Linked DNA regions of Methanocaldococcus jannaschii DSM 2661. The main gene of each other region encodes a partner of the protein of the gene in region 5 in a complex. Each region holds a gene or a part of one and is shown on either strand. Other genes may lie near its edges. The genes, in order: MJ_RS05575, rpoB, MJ_RS05580, MJ_RS05595 and MJ_RS03130.

Region 1 (2,920 bases), 440 kb from region 5 along the record:
TTCTGAAGGGCAGATTTTACCCCAATGAGTTCCATGCAGTTCTCTCGCTTCAAAGTGTGGCTGTGACCTTGATAATGGTGAAACTATTCTCCTCAATTGAGAGTTTGTTGCTAAGTAACTTGTTCTATCTAAGAGCTGGCTAACCCCAGTTTTTCCTCCAACCCATGTTCCTGTTGCCATAGCGTGTTTAATTCTCTCGGTTAATATATCGCTCCTTACAGCAGCTTGAATTGAAGGAGTTTTGTTCCTTAATGTTTGTCTCTCTAATTGATATTTTATATCCTTAACAAGTTGGCTAAACGCATATCTAAACAAATCTTCCATTAAGTCCCCAGCTAATTTAGCTCTTTTATATGCGTAGTGGTCTTTATCATCTTCTCCTCTATATCCAAAGTAAAGTTCTAAAGCGTTTCTTGCCATTATTCCTAAGAACCTAATTTTCTTTGGGAAATCTTCTTTTGTAACTCCTAAATGGGGCAGTAAATAGTTACATAAAACTGTTTCTGCTCTCTTTAATCTATAATCCTTTGCCTGCCCTGGAGCTACTCTCTTTCCAATAAACTCCAAAGCATCTTCAGGGGAGTTTATGTTATGCTCTTCCCTAATCTCTTGAATGTTTAAAACAATCTCCATAAAGAATCTTTCATCATCAATTGACTCAATGATATCTTTATCTGTCTCAGCCCCAAGTGCTTTCATTAATATAACCAATGGTATCTGCCCAGGCATTCCAGGGAATGTAGCATACAACAAACCATCTGGATGTCTTTCAACAGTACATAAAGCCCTAAATCCGTGTCTTGTTGAAAACACTTTTGCAACATCTACTATCTTTCCACTTCTCTCTGCCTTCTCACATAAAATTCTATTTGGAATTAAATCTTCCTGAGTAATTAATACTTTTTCAGTTCCATTAATTATAAAATAGCCAAATGGGTCTTCAGGGTCTTCTCCCAGGTCTATAAGCTCTTCTCTTGATTTTCCATACAAGTGGCAGATTTTTGAACCAAGCATTACTGGAAGTTCTCCGATATAAACTTCAACAGTTTCCCCTTCCCTTGCATCTTCTCCTTCACCAATAATAGGGGTCATTTCTAAATATAATGGAACTGAATATGTTAAATCTCTGATTCTTGCTTCCATTGGAGTTATTGGTCTTATTGAACCATCAGCTTCTTTAATAACTGGTTTTCCTACTTTAATTTTCCCTAATTTAACTTTATACCCTCCAGTAATCTCTGTTTCAATATATCCAACTTCATCAATAATTTTTTGTAATCTATTTTCTACAAAATCGTTGTATGACTCTATCTGGTGGTCTATTAAACCATGTTCTTTAAAATAAGCATCTACTAATTCTCTCATAATTGCCACCTATTTTTTAAATAATCCTTTTAATAACTAATCTATAAGCTATACTAACTCCAGCCGTTGGACTTTTTCTAATTACTCTAACAACATCTCCTTCTTTAGCTCCAATTTCCTGAATAACAGGGTCGTCTTCATAAATTTTTGGTAGTTGCTGAATCTTTATATTGTATCTCTTCAAAATCTCCTCAACTTCTTCTTTTGGAACTATTTCATGCTTTGGAACCAGTATGTGGTCTGTGACCTTCAAGGTTACTCCTCCCTACCATTTTGTTTAAATATAATTAATGACAAAAATTAGGTTAAAAGAGAGACTCAAGGTAATGATGTAATAAATGTGATGCATCCTTACAAATATTTTTTTCTCATATTTATTTTTTACTTTTATTGTCCTATAAAAATATTTCTTTATTTGAATATTCTGTTAATTTTTTATAGCTACTTTAGCCTTCTTTTTAGTCCCTTCCTTTAGATTTTTAACAAACTCCTCCAACTCCTTTAGGAATTTTTCCTCATCCTTTATTTGTCCATTCTCATCTAAATGTTTTTCAACAATCTTAACAATCGCACTTCCTACAATAGCTCCATCAGCTATTTCAGTTATTTCCTCAACATGCTCCCTCTTTGAGATTCCAAACCCTACACAGGCAGGGATTTTTGAAAACTTTTTAACTCTCTTAATTAACTCTTTCGTCTCTTCAGCTACTTTCTCTCTCGCTCCAGTAATCCCAGTTACAGAAACAACATAAACAAACCCACTACACTTTTCTAAAATTTTCTTTAACCTTTCATCAGGTGTTGTTGGGGCAACTAAAAATATTAAATCAACTCCATACTTTTTACAGTAATTGTATAAGCTATCAGCCTCTTCAATTGGCAAATCTGGAACTATAATCCCAGAAACTCCAGCCTCTTTACATTTTTTAACGAACTCCTCCTCTCCCATCTTAAATATTATGTTATAGTAGGTTAAGAACACCTTTGGAACATTTGGAGCTTTTTCATTCAATTTTTTAGCCAACTCAAATGCCTTCAATGGATTCATGCCACTGTTTAAAGCTCTAACATCTGCTTTTTGTATTGTAATTCCATCTGCAACAGGGTCAGAAAATGGAATACCTATCTCAACAATATCAGCATGCTTACAAATAACTTCTAATGCCTTTTCTGAAATTTCCAAGTTTGGGTCTCCTCCCACATAAAATGCAACAAATGCCTTTTCTCCTTTGTTTTTTAACTCTTCAAATTTTTCTGCTAATTTCATAATCATCCACTCCAACTTTTTAGTAAAAGCTGCCCGAACAACCTTTTTAGAAAAGGTTGATCAAAATCTTAATTTAAATGGGTATCCCAATAGGGCGAAGTCCTATGGTGTCTTGACCAGAACGGATACATTAAAGGGCTTTTAGTCCCTTTAATGTCTCTTAAGATTGTCTCAAGTAATCGAATATGTCTTTAAATCTCCCTTCCCAATGCCTTAGCAACAGTCTGAACGTCCTTATCCCCTCTTCCAGACAAATTAATAACCATTATATCATCTTTATCTAATTTA
Region 2 (2,973 bases), 450 kb from region 5 along the record:
TAGATATGCGTTTAGCCAACTTGTTAAGGATATAAAATATCAATTAGAGAGACAAACATTAAGGAACAAAACTCCTTCAATTCAAGCTGCTGTAAGGAGCGATATATTAACCGAGAGAATTAAACACGCTATGGCAACAGGAACATGGGTTGGAGGAAAAACTGGGGTTAGCCAGCTCTTAGATAGAACAAGTTACTTAGCAACAAACTCTCAATTGAGGAGAATAGTTTCACCATTATCAAGGTCACAGCCACACTTTGAAGCGAGAGAACTGCATGGAACTCATTGGGGTAAAATCTGCCCTTCAGAAACTCCAGAAGGTCCAAACTGTGGTCTTGTTAAAAACTTTGCTATAATGTGTAAAGTTACAAGAGAAGAAGATGATAGCAAAGTTATTGAGCTATTAAAATCCTTTGGAATAAATGTTTCTTAAAAGAAACTTTATTTATTATGTTTTTTCTGAGTTTTTGTTGATGTTTAATTTTAATCTTTTCAAAATCAATAAAAATCTCTCTTAGGTGAAAAACTTGGCATCAAGGGAAGTAAATATTTATGTTAATGGAAAGTTAGTTGGAACTACAGACAAACCAGAAGAACTTGTTAATTTTATTAGGGAAAAAAGAAGAAAAGGAGAGCTCCCTCAATATACAACAGTTGCTTACAATGAAGAAAGTAATGACATTCATATAAACACGGATGCTGGAAGGATTGTTAGACCTTTAATAGTTGTAGAAAATGGAAAACCAAAACTAACTAAAGAACATATTGAAAAATTAAAGAAAGGAGAAATTACATTCTCAGATTTAGTTAAAGAAGGAGTTATTGAATATTTAGACGCTGAAGAGGAAGAAAATGCCTATATTGCTCTATCTGAAGAAGAATTGACTGAGAAACACACACACTTAGAGATAGACCCATTAACCATATTAGGTATTGGGGCAGGGGTTGCTCCTTATCCAGAACACAACTCAGCACCAAGAATTACAATGGCTGCAGCAATGGGGAAGCAGTCATTAGGAATTCCAATGAGCAATATAAAATGGAGATTAGATACAAGAGGGCATTATCTCCACTATCCACAAGTTCCAATTGTTAGGACAAAACACCAAGAGATTTTAGGTTTCGATAAAAGACCAGCAGGGCAGAACTTCGTTGTAGCTATTATGAGCTATGAAGGATACAACATGGAGGATGCTATAGTCTTTAACAAATCAGCAATTGATAGAGGTTTGGGAAGAAGCACCTTCTTCAGAACTTACGATGCGTGTGAGAGAAGATACCCAGGAGGACAGATGGATAGGTTTGAGATTCCTGATAAAGGAGTAAGGGGTTATAGGTCAGAGGAGTGTTATAGATACTTAGAAGAGGATGGAATAGTTGCAGTTGAGTCCCATGTAAAAGGTGGAGATGTAATTGTTGGTAAAACCTCTCCACCAAGATTCTTAGAGGAGCATGAGATAACAATTCAAGTTAAACCACAGAGAAGAGATTCATCAGTTGTTGTAAGACATGGGGAAGAAGGTTATATAGATAAAGTTATATTAACTGAAACAAAGGAAGGAAACAGGTTAGTTAAGGTTAAAGTTAGAGATTTGAGAATTCCAGAGCTTGGAGATAAATTTGCTTCAAGACATGGACAGAAAGGAGTTATGGGACTTACAGTTCCACAGGAGGATTTACCTTTCACTGAGAGTGGAATAGTTCCTGATATCATAATCAACCCACACGCAATTCCATCAAGAATGACTGTTGGGCAGTTATTGGAGATGCTTGGGGGTAAAGTAGGAGCTTTAGAAGGAAGAAGAATAGACGGAACAATATTTAGCGGAGAAAAAGAATGGGATTTAAGAAAGGCTTTAGAGGCTTTAGGATTCAAGCATCACGGTAAAGAGGTCATGTATGATGGAAAAACTGGAAAGAAGTTTGAAGTAGAGATTTACATTGGAATAGCATACTACCAGAAATTACACCACTTAGTAGCTGGAAAGATACATGCAAGAAGTAGAGGACCTGTCCAAGTGCTAACAAGACAGCCAACAGAAGGTAGGGCAAGAGAGGGAGGTCTAAGGTTTGGAGAGATGGAGAGGGATGTTTTAATTGGGCATGGTGCAGCTATGCTATTAAAAGAGAGGCTTATGGATGAATCAGACCCATATGATATCTGTATATGTTCAAAATGTGGAGACTTTGCCATATTAGACTACAAGAGAGGGCTAAAATACTGTCCAATTTGTGGAGAGATTGAAAACCTCTACAGCTCTAAGAAGATACCATTCGTTAGAATACCTTACGCATTCAAGCTTTTATTAGATGAGTTGAAGAGTATGTGTATCTTGCCAAGAATTAAGGTTAGAGATAAGGTTGAATTAGAGGATTTTGAGGAGTTTGTTGAAAAATTGGAGAAAGAAAAAGTTAAACAGAAACAATAAAGAGAAACATTAAAAGACCTTGCTTAACCTTAATCTTGCCTTATTACAATATTTTTAGAAAAATAAAAAGTAAAAATAAAAGCAAATCCTTAATCTTTGGTGATATTGATGGAGAGGTATGAAATCCCTAAAGAGATTGGAGAAATAATGTTTGGCTTGTTGTCTCCAGATTACATAAGACAGATGTCAGTTGCTAAGATAGTTACACCAGACACTTATGATGAAGATGGTTATCCAATAGATGGAGGTTTAATGGACACAAGATTGGGAGTTATAGACCCAGGTTTAGTTTGCAAAACATGTGGAGGAAGGATTGGAGAGTGTCCAGGGCATTTTGGGCATATAGAGTTGGCTAAACCAGTAATTCATATAGGATTTGCCAAAACAATATACAAGATATTGAAGGCAGTTTGCCCACACTGTGGAAGAGTAGCAATAAGTGAAACTAAGAGGAAAGAAATTTTGGAAAAGATGGAAAAATTAGAGAGAGATGGAGGAAACAAGTGGGAGGTTTGTGAAGAGGTTTATAAAGAAGCTTCAAAAG
Region 3 (2,953 bases), 440 kb from region 5 along the record:
GTAGCTGAAGAGACGAAAGAGTTAATTAAGAGAGTTAAAAAGTTTTCAAAAATCCCTGCCTGTGTAGGGTTTGGAATCTCAAAGAGGGAGCATGTTGAGGAAATAACTGAAATAGCTGATGGAGCTATTGTAGGAAGTGCGATTGTTAAGATTGTTGAAAAACATTTAGATGAGAATGGACAAATAAAGGATGAGGAAAAATTCCTAAAGGAGTTGGAGGAGTTTGTTAAAAATCTAAAGGAAGGGACTAAAAAGAAGGCTAAAGTAGCTATAAAAAATTAACAGAATATTCAAATAAAGAAATATTTTTATAGGACAATAAAAGTAAAAAATAAATATGAGAAAAAAATATTTGTAAGGATGCATCACATTTATTACATCATTACCTTGAGTCTCTCTTTTAACCTAATTTTTGTCATTAATTATATTTAAACAAAATGGTAGGGAGGAGTAACCTTGAAGGTCACAGACCACATACTGGTTCCAAAGCATGAAATAGTTCCAAAAGAAGAAGTTGAGGAGATTTTGAAGAGATACAATATAAAGATTCAGCAACTACCAAAAATTTATGAAGACGACCCTGTTATTCAGGAAATTGGAGCTAAAGAAGGAGATGTTGTTAGAGTAATTAGAAAAAGTCCAACGGCTGGAGTTAGTATAGCTTATAGATTAGTTATTAAAAGGATTATTTAAAAAATAGGTGGCAATTATGAGAGAATTAGTAGATGCTTATTTTAAAGAACATGGTTTAATAGACCACCAGATAGAGTCATACAACGATTTTGTAGAAAATAGATTACAAAAAATTATTGATGAAGTTGGATATATTGAAACAGAGATTACTGGAGGGTATAAAGTTAAATTAGGGAAAATTAAAGTAGGAAAACCAGTTATTAAAGAAGCTGATGGTTCAATAAGACCAATAACTCCAATGGAAGCAAGAATCAGAGATTTAACATATTCAGTTCCATTATATTTAGAAATGACCCCTATTATTGGTGAAGGAGAAGATGCAAGGGAAGGGGAAACTGTTGAAGTTTATATCGGAGAACTTCCAGTAATGCTTGGTTCAAAAATCTGCCACTTGTATGGAAAATCAAGAGAAGAGCTTATAGACCTGGGAGAAGACCCTGAAGACCCATTTGGCTATTTTATAATTAATGGAACTGAAAAAGTATTAATTACTCAGGAAGATTTAATTCCAAATAGAATTTTATGTGAGAAGGCAGAGAGAAGTGGAAAGATAGTAGATGTTGCAAAAGTGTTTTCAACAAGACACGGATTTAGGGCTTTATGTACTGTTGAAAGACATCCAGATGGTTTGTTGTATGCTACATTCCCTGGAATGCCTGGGCAGATACCATTGGTTATATTAATGAAAGCACTTGGGGCTGAGACAGATAAAGATATCATTGAGTCAATTGATGATGAAAGATTCTTTATGGAGATTGTTTTAAACATTCAAGAGATTAGGGAAGAGCATAACATAAACTCCCCTGAAGATGCTTTGGAGTTTATTGGAAAGAGAGTAGCTCCAGGGCAGGCAAAGGATTATAGATTAAAGAGAGCAGAAACAGTTTTATGTAACTATTTACTGCCCCATTTAGGAGTTACAAAAGAAGATTTCCCAAAGAAAATTAGGTTCTTAGGAATAATGGCAAGAAACGCTTTAGAACTTTACTTTGGATATAGAGGAGAAGATGATAAAGACCACTACGCATATAAAAGAGCTAAATTAGCTGGGGACTTAATGGAAGATTTGTTTAGATATGCGTTTAGCCAACTTGTTAAGGATATAAAATATCAATTAGAGAGACAAACATTAAGGAACAAAACTCCTTCAATTCAAGCTGCTGTAAGGAGCGATATATTAACCGAGAGAATTAAACACGCTATGGCAACAGGAACATGGGTTGGAGGAAAAACTGGGGTTAGCCAGCTCTTAGATAGAACAAGTTACTTAGCAACAAACTCTCAATTGAGGAGAATAGTTTCACCATTATCAAGGTCACAGCCACACTTTGAAGCGAGAGAACTGCATGGAACTCATTGGGGTAAAATCTGCCCTTCAGAAACTCCAGAAGGTCCAAACTGTGGTCTTGTTAAAAACTTTGCTATAATGTGTAAAGTTACAAGAGAAGAAGATGATAGCAAAGTTATTGAGCTATTAAAATCCTTTGGAATAAATGTTTCTTAAAAGAAACTTTATTTATTATGTTTTTTCTGAGTTTTTGTTGATGTTTAATTTTAATCTTTTCAAAATCAATAAAAATCTCTCTTAGGTGAAAAACTTGGCATCAAGGGAAGTAAATATTTATGTTAATGGAAAGTTAGTTGGAACTACAGACAAACCAGAAGAACTTGTTAATTTTATTAGGGAAAAAAGAAGAAAAGGAGAGCTCCCTCAATATACAACAGTTGCTTACAATGAAGAAAGTAATGACATTCATATAAACACGGATGCTGGAAGGATTGTTAGACCTTTAATAGTTGTAGAAAATGGAAAACCAAAACTAACTAAAGAACATATTGAAAAATTAAAGAAAGGAGAAATTACATTCTCAGATTTAGTTAAAGAAGGAGTTATTGAATATTTAGACGCTGAAGAGGAAGAAAATGCCTATATTGCTCTATCTGAAGAAGAATTGACTGAGAAACACACACACTTAGAGATAGACCCATTAACCATATTAGGTATTGGGGCAGGGGTTGCTCCTTATCCAGAACACAACTCAGCACCAAGAATTACAATGGCTGCAGCAATGGGGAAGCAGTCATTAGGAATTCCAATGAGCAATATAAAATGGAGATTAGATACAAGAGGGCATTATCTCCACTATCCACAAGTTCCAATTGTTAGGACAAAACACCAAGAGATTTTAGGTTTCGATAAAAGACCAGCAGGGCAGAACTTCGTTGTAGCTATTATGAGCTATGAAGGATACAACATGGA
Region 4 (3,311 bases), 450 kb from region 5 along the record:
AGGGGTTAAGTCCAACAGAGTTCTTCTTCCACGCTATGGGAGGTAGAGAAGGATTGGTTGACCAGGCAGTTAGAACTGCTCAGTCTGGTTACATGCAGAGAAGATTAATTAACGCTCTACAAGACTTAAAGACAGAGTTCGATGGAACCGTTAGAGATTCAAGAGGAATTATGATTCAATTTAAGTATGGAGAGGATGGAATTGACCCAATGCTTGCTGATAGAGGTAAGGCAGTAAATATTGACAGAATAATTGATAAGGTTAAGATGAAGTATAACCAATAAATCTCTAAATTCAAAAATTTCAAAACTTTTTCAAAACAATTTTTACATCTTTTAATTTTTTAAGGTGAGAATACATGGACATGGAAGCATTAAAACAAAAAATTGAAGGTTTAGATATACCACAATCATTAAAGGATGAGTTGTTTGAAAAGTTATCAAAAGAGAAGGATTTGACAGAAGAGATGGTAGATGAGATTATTGATGAGGTTGTTAATGCCTATAGAAAGGCTTTAGTTGAGCCTTATGAGGCGGTAGGAATTGTTGCTGCTCAATCCATTGGAGAGCCTGGGACTCAGATGTCTCTACCTTATGAAGAAAAGATTATAATCAAAGAAGGAGAGTTTATAAAGCCAGTTGAAATTGGAAAGTTAGTTGATGAGATGATTGAGAGATTTGGATTTGAGAAGATTGGAAATAGTGAGGTTTGTGATTTGCCTATTGACATCTATGCCTTAAGCTTAGACCAAGATGAAAAAGTGCATTGGAAGAGGATAATAAGCTGTATAAGACATAAGCATAATGGAAAATTGATTAAAATAAAGACAAAGTCAGGTAGGGAGATAACTGCAACACCATATCACTCCTTTGTTATAAGAAAGGACAACAAAATAATCCCAGTTAAGGGTAGTGAGTTGAAGATTGGAGATAGAATTCCAGTTGTAAAGCACATACCCGCAAACTGTGTTGAGGCTATAAACATCTCCGACTATGTTTCTGGTAACTATGTTGTAGATAACATTAACAATAAAATAGCTCCAAAAATAAATGGTAAATCGATTCCAAACAACATAAAATTAGATTATGACTTTGGCTATTTCATAGGAATCTACTTAGCAGAGGGTTCAGTAACTAAATACTTTGTTTCAATTTCAAACGTTGATGAACTTATCTTAAATAAAATTAGAGCATTTGCAGATAAACTTGGTTTGAATTATGGAGAGTATGATAACAACAACGGATTCGCAGAAAGCCATGATATAAGGATTTATTCATCAACATTGGCAGAATTTTTATCAAACTTTGGCACATCATCAAACACTAAAAAGATTGCTGAGTTTGTGTTTGGAGCTAATAAGGAGTTTGTTAGAGGATTAATTAGAGGTTACTTTGACGGAGATGGAAATGTAAATGCAGATAGAAAGGTTATAAGAGTTACTTCAAACTCAAAAGAGTTGATTGATGGAATTGCAATATTGTTGGCAAGATTTAACATCTTTAGTATAAAAACTAAGACGAAAAATCAGTTTGTACTGATAATTCCACACAGATATGCTAAAAAATTCCATGAAGAAATTAACTTCTCAGTTGAAAAGAAAAAATCTGAATTAGAAAGGCTTGTAAGTAGCTTAAATGATGATAAAACCTACGATTCAATCGACATGATTCCTTCAATTGGAGATGCATTAACTAAGTTGGGAGAGAAAGTTGATTATCCAAAGGTAATTTTAAAGAAATTTGAAAGAAAGCAGAAAATTGGAAGAGCTACATTACAAAGACACTTAAGAAGAATAGAAGAATTGGCAGTTAAGAAAGGAGTAAATATCTTAGCTCTAAAAGAGTATTGGTTGTTAAAGAAGGCAGTTGAAAGTGATGTAATTTGGGATGAAATTGTTAAGATTGAGGAAATAAGTTGTGATAAAAAATACGTTTATGACATAAGCGTTGAAGGTTTAGAGACATTTACAACCTTTGATGGAGTTTTAACTCATAACACAATGAGAACGTTCCACTATGCAGGGGTTGCGGAGATTAACGTTACCTTGGGTTTGCCAAGGATGATTGAGATTGTAGATGCAAGAAAAGAGCCATCAACACCAATTATGACTATCTATCTAAAAGAAGAATATAAAGATAATAGAGAAAAAGCTGAAGAGATAGCGAAGGAGATTGAAAGTTTAACCTTGGGAAGTATAGCTGAAAGCATAAGTATTGATTTATGGACTCAATCTATAAAAGTTGAGTTGGATGAGAATAGATTAGCTGATAGAGGATTAACAATAGACGATGTTATTGAGGCAATTAAGAAAAAATTAAAGGTAAAGATTGATGTTGATGGAACTACTTTATATTTAAAAATAAAGACTCCATCAATAAAAGCTCTTAGAAAGAGAATCCCAAAAATCAAAAATATACAATTAAAAGGAATTCCAGGAATTGAGAGGGTTTTAGTTAAAAAAGAGGGAGGAGAATATGTTTTATATACTCAAGGTTCAAACTTAAGAGAAGTGTTTAAAATTGATGGGGTTGATACAACAAGAACAATAACCAATAACATCATTGAAATCCAAGAAGTTTTAGGTATTGAGGCAGCAAGAAACGCTATAATTAATGAAATGAGAAACACGTTAGAGCAACAGGGGTTGGAGGTTGATATAAGGCATTTGATGTTAGTGGCAGATATAATGACTGCTGATGGGGAAGTTAAGCCAATTGGAAGACATGGAGTTGCTGGAGAGAAAGGTTCTGTCTTAGCAAGAGCTGCATTCGAAGAAACTGTTAAGCATCTATATGCTGCTGCAGAGAGGGGAGATGTTGATAAACTGAAAGGGGTTATAGAAAACGTTATTGTTGGAAAACCAATATACTTAGGAACTGGATGTGTTGAACTAACAATAGATAGGGAGTACGAAGAGGGTAAAAATATGGAAGAGTAAAGTTTTTATATTAAAATTTACTTTTAACATTAACATCATAAACTACTATTTTATGGGGATGATGATACATCGATGTGCTGAATATTGATGATGAACGCGCCCTTCTCTGACCTTTAAAAAATTTAAACAAAAATTGATTTAATTTTTTGATGTTTTTATCCTATCCAAAAAGTATATAAATATAGAGAAACTATTATCGAAAACCAATATTCTTACCGGTAGGGAGTTAGGACTTTCGCAGGAGTAAATGTTTTATATTGAATATTGACATTTTTTAGATGTCTAAGTTCCAAAGTTAAAATATATTTGCCTGCGAAAGTCCTAAGAAATCCCTCCGGAGTAAAAAATGAGAAGGAGGGAGAATATGGATGTG
Region 5 (2,919 bases):
AAGAGATAAAAAAACTTATAGAAAAAGTTAAAAAGAAATTAAATGAAGAAAATAAGAAAGAGGAAGAGAATAGAGAAGAAACTAAAGAAAAACAAGAAGAATAAATTATAGTAAAATTTTTAAATCCAACTATTTTAAATTATTTTTAGAGTATTAATATTATTTGGGAGTATCCTACTCACTCTCACTAAAGTAATTTTTATAAATTCAAAACCCTTAGCCGAAACATTTATATAATGTGGGGAGGGATATTATGGTGTCCTTAGAAGAGGCAGTAATAGCAAGATATACATCCCATGGCGAAAAATTTGAAATTTTAGTTGACCCATATTTAGCGGCTAAGCTTAAAGAAGGGCAAAATGTAGATTTTGATGAGCTTTTAGCTATTGAAGTTGTATTTAGAGATGCAAGTAAAGGGGAGAAAGCCCCTGAAGAGTTACTATCAAAAATATTTGGAACAACAGATGTTAAAGAAATTGCTAAAAAAATTATATTAAAAGGTCAAGTTCAATTAACTGCTAAGCAGAGAGAAGAAATTAGAGAACAAAAAAAGAGGCAAATTATAACCATAATTAGTAGAAACACAATAAACCCTCAAACAGATACTCCACATCCACCGCATAGAATTGAAAAGGCAATGGAAGAGTTAAGAATTAACATAGACATTTATAAAAGTGCTGAAGAACAAGTCCCTGAAATTGTTAAAAAGCTTAAAAAAGTTCTACCTATTAGATTTGAAAAGAGAGATATCGCTGTTAAAATCCCAGCAGAATTCGCTTCTAAGGCATATAATGCTTTATACCAATTTGGAGCTGTTAAGCAGGAAGAATGGCAGCCAGATGGTTCTCTAATTGTATTAATTGAAATACCAAGTGGTATTGAAGCGGAGTTTTATGCTCATCTAAATAAAATAACCAAAGGAAATGTCCAAACAAAGGTTGTTAAGAAATACAGTGAATAATTTATAGATATTAAATAGATATTAAAGACGAGGTGAGAGAGTATGTTCAGCCACACAAAGAAAGTAGGTCCAACAGGAAGATTTGGACCAAGATATGGTTTAAAAATAAGAGTTAGAGTTAGAGATGTTGAAATTAAAGCTAAAAAGAAATATAAATGTCCTGTCTGTGGATTTCCAAAATTAAAGAGAGCTTCAACATCAATATGGGTTTGTGGAAAGTGTGGAGCTAAGATAGCTGGAGGAGCATACACACCAGAAACAGGTGCAGGAAAGGCTGTTATGAAGGCAATTAGAAGAATTGTTGAGAGAAAAGAAGAATAACTTTTCATTATTTAGCATTATTATTTTATAAATTTTTATAACTTTTATTTTTGGGGATGTATATGGTAGAATACAAGTGTTTAAACTGTAAAAAGATAATAAAACTTGAAGAGCTGGGAAAAAGAGCAAGATGTCCTCACTGCAGTTATAAGATATTGGTTAAACTTAGACCAAAAGTAGTTAAACATGTAAAGGCGAGATAAAATGATACTAACAACTTCAAGAAAACCCTCCCAAAGAACAAGAAGTTTTGCGAGAGATTTAGAGAGAACTTTAAATATTCCCTATGTTCAGAGAGGGAAGCTTTCATTAAAGGAGATTTTTGAAATTGATAAGCATGTTCTTTTAATTGGTGAGTTTAAAGCTAACCCTGGAACTTTAGTTGTTTATGATGTTGAAAATGAAAAAAGACTATCAAGCTTTATCTCTGTTAAATTACAGAGAGAGATTTGTGGAGAGAAAATATATAATGATGATGGAATAAGAATAAAAATAAGTAGAGAACTTAAAGATAACGAGGAATTTCAAAAATACTATGAAATTTATGATGAATTTTTATTCCAACATTTAAATATTAATGAGGATAGTGATATAACATTGAGGTTGGAAAAAGACCCAAAATATCTATTTGCTATACAATTTTATAAAGGGAGAGTTAAAATAGGGCCTTTGATTAGAATAAAATCTATTAAGTTGTTTGACAGCCTTTTATAAAGGGATTTTCATGAATTCTTTTGAGTTAATATTGGAGTTTGATAGTGAGGAAGAGGCTGAAATTATCTATAAATCCATATTTTTGGAACATTTAACTTCTCAAATAAAATCCTCCGCCACAATGGAAATAAATAAAAATATAATAACGATAAATGTTAAAGCTAAAGATATTTCTATATTAAAGGCATCTATCTATTCCTACTTAAGATGGATAGGTGTTGCACAAAACATTTATAAGATTTGTAAAGAATGAGGAGGTGGTAATTTGGCTAAGATATTTAGAATAACTGGAATTATGAGCAAAAAAGGTAAAGACCCATTATACTTTAGAAAGGAATACAAAGCATTAAAACCAGAAGATGCTTTAGAGATATTATACTCTGAATTTGGAGGAAGATACAAAGTTAAAAGAAGTAGAATAAAAATCTTAAATATTGAGGAAATAAAGCCAGAGGATGTAACAGACCCTGTCTTAAAGAAATTAGTTACTGCCTAATAGAGACTTAATTAAAGAGAATGATAACCTTCGCATCTAAGTCTTAAATTGATTATTATATAAACTGTAAAATCTCAACATCCATCTTTTTTGTTTATTTTTTTATTTTATAATCCATTTTTAACATTCAATTAAGTCTAAAATTTTATTTTGGTGAGATTGTGGAAGATAAAATTGAGTTTATGGCTAAGCATAAAAAATGGTTCGTAGTGAAAAAATTAAAAATAGATGAAAATACTGAAGATATTGAGATAGCGAGGTTATTGGCATCAATAGATGAGACAGTTTTAAATAAAATCCCTGAATATTTGCCATTTGATATGAATAAGTTGTATGAGATTGCAGATGGAATATATCAAAAGAAAAAAGGAAGGATTACAGAAGAAGAGATTGCAGAAGTTTTAAAGAAATTAAAATCTCCAGCAAC

What was found.
Region 1: MJ_RS03130 (region 5) and MJ_RS05575 share a complex: the UniProt entries of both Methanocaldococcus jannaschii proteins name them as parts of the RNA polymerase complex.
Region 2: MJ_RS03130 (region 5) and rpoB share a complex: the UniProt entries of both Methanocaldococcus jannaschii proteins name them as parts of the RNA polymerase complex.
Region 3: MJ_RS03130 (region 5) and MJ_RS05580 share a complex: the UniProt entries of both Methanocaldococcus jannaschii proteins name them as parts of the RNA polymerase complex.
Region 4: MJ_RS03130 (region 5) and MJ_RS05595 share a complex: the UniProt entries of both Methanocaldococcus jannaschii proteins name them as parts of the RNA polymerase complex.

What each region holds. Positions count from the first base shown.
Region 1 is NC_000909.1:969,459-972,378, reverse strand. What follows is about bases 1-2,757. They hold MJ_RS05575 (DNA-directed RNA polymerase subunit H), read right to left. Parts: upstream 1,619-2,757; coding sequence 1,382-1,618; downstream 1-1,381. Other genes in these bases: trpA (tryptophan synthase subunit alpha), read right to left, coding at 1,793-2,632; MJ_RS05580 (DNA-directed RNA polymerase subunit B''), read right to left, coding at 1-1,365. Also shown: trpB (tryptophan synthase subunit beta), read right to left, coding at 2,824-2,920. UniProt on the Methanocaldococcus jannaschii protein: DNA-dependent RNA polymerase (RNAP) catalyzes the transcription of DNA into RNA using the four ribonucleoside triphosphates as substrates.
Region 2 is NC_000909.1:972,069-975,041, forward strand. It holds rpoB (DNA-directed RNA polymerase subunit B), read left to right. Parts: upstream 1-518; coding sequence 519-2,429; downstream 2,430-2,973. Other genes in the region: MJ_RS05580 (DNA-directed RNA polymerase subunit B''), read left to right, coding at 1-433; MJ_RS05590 (LAGLIDADG family homing endonuclease), read left to right, coding at 2,538-2,973. UniProt on the Methanocaldococcus jannaschii protein: DNA-dependent RNA polymerase (RNAP) catalyzes the transcription of DNA into RNA using the four ribonucleoside triphosphates as substrates. The Rpo2 subunit (Rpo2N and Rpo2C in this organism) is implicated in DNA promoter recognition and in nucleotide binding.
Region 3 is NC_000909.1:970,305-973,257, forward strand. It holds MJ_RS05580 (DNA-directed RNA polymerase subunit B''), read left to right. Parts: upstream 1-709; coding sequence 710-2,197; downstream 2,198-2,953. Other genes in the region: trpA (tryptophan synthase subunit alpha), read left to right, coding at 1-282; MJ_RS05575 (DNA-directed RNA polymerase subunit H), read left to right, coding at 457-693; rpoB (DNA-directed RNA polymerase subunit B), read left to right, coding at 2,283-2,953. UniProt on the Methanocaldococcus jannaschii protein: DNA-dependent RNA polymerase (RNAP) catalyzes the transcription of DNA into RNA using the four ribonucleoside triphosphates as substrates. The Rpo2 subunit (Rpo2N and Rpo2C in this organism) is implicated in DNA promoter recognition and in nucleotide binding.
Region 4 is NC_000909.1:978,348-981,658, forward strand. Bases 1-3,148 are described here. They hold MJ_RS05595 (DNA-directed RNA polymerase subunit A''), read left to right. Parts: upstream 1-358; coding sequence 359-2,938; downstream 2,939-3,148. Other genes in these bases: MJ_RS05590 (LAGLIDADG family homing endonuclease), read left to right, coding at 1-284. Also shown: MJ_RS05600 (50S ribosomal protein L30e), read left to right, coding at 3,285-3,311. UniProt on the Methanocaldococcus jannaschii protein: DNA-dependent RNA polymerase (RNAP) catalyzes the transcription of DNA into RNA using the four ribonucleoside triphosphates as substrates. Forms part of the jaw domain.
Region 5 is NC_000909.1:525,399-528,317, forward strand. The notes cover bases 159-2,914. They hold MJ_RS03130 (DNA-directed RNA polymerase subunit P), read left to right. Parts: upstream 159-1,344; coding sequence 1,345-1,485; downstream 1,486-2,914. Other genes in these bases: MJ_RS03120 (ribosome assembly factor SBDS), read left to right, coding at 254-961; rpl37A (50S ribosomal protein L37Ae), read left to right, coding at 1,004-1,282; MJ_RS03135 (rRNA maturation protein), read left to right, coding at 1,487-1,996; MJ_RS03140 (KEOPS complex subunit Pcc1), read left to right, coding at 2,007-2,249; rpl18a (50S ribosomal protein L18Ae), read left to right, coding at 2,262-2,492. Outside these bases: psmA (archaeal proteasome endopeptidase complex subunit alpha), read left to right, coding at 1-104; more of MJ_RS03150, read left to right, coding at 2,915-2,919. UniProt on the Methanocaldococcus jannaschii protein: DNA-dependent RNA polymerase (RNAP) catalyzes the transcription of DNA into RNA using the four ribonucleoside triphosphates as substrates.